One region of the Cytobacillus sp. FSL R5-0569 genome, then DNA from elsewhere that is predicted to be linked to it. Evidence: riboswitches for the same ligand, from Rfam matches in the RefSeq annotation. Region 1 holds a riboswitch; the other holds the start of a gene.

What was found. Region 1 has a riboswitch for FMN ahead of ribE (riboflavin synthase). Riboswitches for the same ligand answer to the same signal wherever they lie in the genome.
Region 2: another riboswitch for FMN. It lies ahead of MKX78_RS15400 (ECF transporter S component); the one in region 1 lies ahead of ribE (riboflavin synthase).

The regions. Positions count from the first base shown of each region.
Region 1 covers NZ_JBBOWW010000001.1:2,810,464-2,812,881, forward strand. The annotation lists partial or broken gene ribB (3,4-dihydroxy-2-butanone-4-phosphate synthase) at 1-409, opposite strand, end outside; gene ribE (riboflavin synthase) at 420-1,061, opposite strand; FMN riboswitch at 1,322-1,464, opposite strand; gene MKX78_RS14230 (hypothetical protein) at 1,899-2,321, shown strand.
Region 2 covers NZ_JBBOWW010000001.1:3,040,600-3,043,017, forward strand. The annotation lists gene MKX78_RS15400 (ECF transporter S component) at 292-876, opposite strand; FMN riboswitch at 1,035-1,200, opposite strand; gene serA (phosphoglycerate dehydrogenase) at 1,463-2,418, shown strand, end outside.

The sequences.
Region 1 (2,418 bases):
CAAGGACGCCACCATCCTTCGCTATAAGGGGGAAAATATGACCTGGACGATTGAAGTCTGATGCTTGTGTTTTGTCGTCTAACATTTTTTCTACGGTTAAAAACCGTTCAAATGCACTTATACCAGTCGTTGTCTCTTTATAATCAATACTTACAGTAAAAGCAGTTTGATGGCTGTCTGTATTATTAGTTACCATCGGATGCAAGTCTAATTTTTTGGCGATTGACTGCTCAATCGGCACGCAAATAAGCCCTCTTCCCACTGTCGCCATAAAATTGATTGTTTCAGCTGAAGCATACTCGGCAACAGCGATAAAATCACCCTCATTCTCACGATTCTCATCATCACAAACGATAATCACTTTTCCCATTTTCAAGTCAGCAATCGCTTCTTCAATTGAGTGACTCATATATTCCCTCCTAACTTAAGAATCCATTATTCTCTAATAACTGTTCGAAATTTCTTTCACGTTTCGATGTGTCTGAAAAGGCAAATACATATTTAGCAAATAAATCATATTCGATATTGACAGTATCATTTGGCTTTTTTTCACTAATCACCGTTTCTTCAGCTGTATGAGGAATTAACGCAATCGTAAAATAACCATCCCCTACCTCCATCACTGTTAATGAAGTGCCATCAATAGCAACAGATCCTTTAGGTAGAATTAGATGCTGATACTTCTCTGATAGTGAAATTGAAAGATAAATCGCATTTTCTTGTCTTTGTTTTTTTAAAATTTTTCTCGTTTCATCCACATGACCACTTACATAATGGCCGCCAAATCTTCCTCCTGCTAACATCGCTCTTTCTAAATTCACATTGCTTCCTACTTTTAAAGAGGAAAGCGATGTCGCATGAAAAGTTTCTGGCATCACATCTGCTGTAAAACTTCTTTGTTGGAATTCGGTCACTGTTAAACAAACACCGTTCACAGCGATGCTATCACCGATATGGATATCATCCATAATCTTTGTAGCATTGAACACTAATTGAATAGTAGATCCACGATGAATCGTTCTTTGTACAGTACCGATTTCTTCGATAATACCTGTAAACAGAATGATCAACCTCTCTGCATAAGATTTATTCGTTTAAGTAAAAGTTGAAATTTTCCGCTCGGGGCAAATACGCGGTATCGGGAGAGTTTGTTGAAAATTACAAAAAGAGTTGGACTCACACTTATCGTTATCCCATATCATCACCACCCTTTTTAAAATACTCATGAATAAATAAACCCGTATACGAATACGTATACGGGAAAAGTAATCATGGCCAAATAAACGTCAAAATCAACTGTTTTTGAACGTTTTTACACACACGCATCCTTCTCCCATCCAGACTATACTGTCGGCTTTGGAATTGCACCAAATCCACCGTTCTCATTCCTGAGCCCGGGTCACGGACTAAGAGGTCACCCTCATCACCGCCGGTTGGGAATTTCACCCTGCCCCGAAGGATATTCTATTAAATTGTTGATACTATAGAGAACAGACAGTATCTAATACTTTTAAAATAAATAAAGATTCCCCTGCTCTTATTACAGTATCTAAATATAGGATAAATGTAAATAAGTAATTAATCAATAGAAAGAGTGTTAAATAGGAGATTATACATAAAGAAAACTAAAATAAACCATCACCCTAACATTTGAGACAGAAAAAGGATAATAGTTATATATCTAATATTATATTTCAAAACCCTACCTCAATTTTTTCTTTACTCCTTAAAGTTGTCAATTCATCTATGTATGATATAAAATACAGTTAAATACAGTTAAATACATTATTTCTATTAAATTACATAGAAAAGAAGGTGTGTTTTTGTAAATAACTATTCATCAGGACATAAAGATAACATAAAAATTACAAAATCCAACTATAAAAGGAAGCCCATCTATGAATAGAAAATTAATTATTATTTTCATCTTTCCTTTAATTTTAGTGTCTTGGATGATTTATTCTTATAAACAACCAATTGTACTAAAAGGAAAGAGCTCCGATGGAAATTGGAGAGCGGAATATAGCCCTCATCATTCTCCTAACCCTAAAGGGATTTGGAAAGGAGAGGCAACTTGGTTAGGAGGGACCAATCTCCCTACTCTGAATTTTTTGGTATTTAAATCTGGAGAGGAAATGGTCACTTTATACGATAAGCCAAATGATTTTCCTCAGGGAGATGTTATTGAATTTGTCAGTATTGTAGACGCCCCGTTAGATGCTAATTACTCTTTACAAATAAAATGGACATACGAAAACAAGGAATTTGATGAGGAAATAAAACTAGAAAGAAAGAAACGCTTTTTCATCTTACCGTTTTAACAATATTAACATTATGCATAAAGCTAATAGCGCTATTAATATTGCTGACAGTATTTTTATCTGAAAATAGCTCCAATTCTTTCTATTGTAAATTCAT
Region 2 (2,418 bases), 230 kb from region 1:
ATCTAATTGTAAAAAAAGAAAACGAGTAAATCCTATTTTAGGGATTTGCTCGTTTTTTCTATGAGCTACAGGGAATCACATACTCGTATACTCATTCGAATAAAAATCGTTCCCTTCATCAATTATCCAGTTGGAATTAAAATAGTAGTTATCGAGGATTGCATATGAGTTCATTGGTGCTTTTACGAATGATGTAATATGATGGATAAGAGTGACAATTCTACTTAAGCGGCATAAAATTATATATTAAAAGGCATCTAACTTTTCAAAGTTAGATGCCTCCTTTATAAATTAAGCAATCGTATTTAGCGATCTTTGTTTATTAATCCAATTACTCATCTTAGCAAATACAAGCATAAATACCGATGCCATTAAAATTCCTTTAATAAAGTTAAAAGGTAGAATAAACATGACTGCAGTTGAACGCATTTCTGTTCCTGACATAGCGGGCATATTTAAAAACATTGTATAGGCAGGTAAAAAGACGAAATAATTAAGCAAACTCATGGATACAGCCATTACACTTGTGCCAATGATTAATCCTATTGTCATACCTTTTTTGGATTTCATCTTTGTATAAACATAATAGGTTGGCAAAATAAATAATAAACCTGCTACAAAGTTAGCAATATGACCAACAGGTACACCAGTAGCACTTCCCGTCATAAAATAATCCAACACATTTTTAAACAATTCGACCAGTATTCCCGCAATCGGACCAAATATTAACGCAGCCACTAAAGCAGGGATATCACTAAAGTCAATCATCAAAAAGTTCGGAAACGGTGGTAATGGAAAGTTTAACAACATAAGAATATACGCGATACTACTCAACATACCGATTGCAACAAAAGCTTTGACATTTAACTTCTTCAATTTTCCTCTCTCCTTTTAGGCTATCTCTCCTATAGAAGAAAGGTTCAGCAAATAAGCGTCTTTGCATAACAAAACCCTCAAGTAAACTTGAGGGAGAATTGAACAAAGACATTCTTAATAAACGTTCTTGTAGTGTATACTTTGAACGTTAGCAGAACCTCCATCTTCTCCCATCCAGACTTTACTGTCGGCTTTGGATTCTCACCAAATCCTGCCCAATACAAACGCTTCGTGCTAATTGCACTCCACTTTTAGGCTCGCGGGCTTAAAGTATAAATACTTATCACCGCCGGTCGGGAATTTCACCCTGCCCCGAAGATAGACCATATTTATTTGACAACTTCATTATACTGAAAAATAATTCATTTGTGAAGCCTAAAATAGTAAATATCTCGAATTAAAAACATTCCTTTCATTATGCACATTTGTCTTCAGGAGATAAAATTTTCTTTCCACGAAGATCGTTTTATTTTACTACATTAAAGCGTTTCCATTTTAAACACAAACAATAAATCCAATTGACAGAATAATATTCGTCTTGTAAAATAATCAGATAATTAAGTAACCAACTTAGGAGGGTTCATACATGTATCAAATATTAGTGGCTGATGCCATTAGTGAAGAAGGCTTATACCCTTTACTTAACGACACAAATGCTGAAATTATTCAAAAGAAAACCGACGATCCCGAGGTTGATTTATCAACTATTGAGGCTTTGTTAGTACGGAGTGCCACGAAAGTAACGGATGAATTAATGGCGGAGATGCCAAAGTTAAAAATTATTGCAAGAGCAGGTGTGGGTGTCGATAATATTGATGTTCCAGCAGCAACTAAAAGAGGCATTATCGTCATAAATGCACCAGACGGAAACACAATTTCTACGGCAGAGCATACTTTTGCTATGATGGCCTCCCTTATGAGAAATATTCCTCAAGCACATAGCTCAGTTAAGAATTTGGAATGGAAAAGAAATCAGTATGTAGGTACTGAACTATTCGGTAAAAGTCTTGGTATTGTTGGTATGGGAAGAATCGGGAGTGAAATCGCCAAGCGAGCAAAAGTATTTGGTATGAGTGTGTTAGTATTCGATCCCTTTTTAACGAAAGAACGTGCAGCAAAACTCGGTGTAGAATCTAGTACATTAGATGAAATACTGCAAAGATCTGATATTATTACGGTTCATACTCCACTTACACCTGAAACAAGAGGGATTATCAATGAAGAGGCATTGAAAAAAACAAAAAAAGGCGTTCGCTTACTTAACTGTGCCCGTGGTGGTATCATTGATGAGCAAGATTTAGCTAAATATGTGGCTAATGGACATGTTGGAGGAGTTGCATTAGACGTATTTGAAACTGAACCACCTGGTGAACACCCACTTTTGAAATATGAAAATGTCATTGTAACGCCACATTTAGGTGCGTCAACAAAAGAAGCACAATTAAATGTAGCAACACAAGTTGCTCAAGAAGTTCGGACTTACTTTGAAGGAAATCCAGTATCTAATTCAATTAACTTACCAGCTATCTCCAAAGACATTTA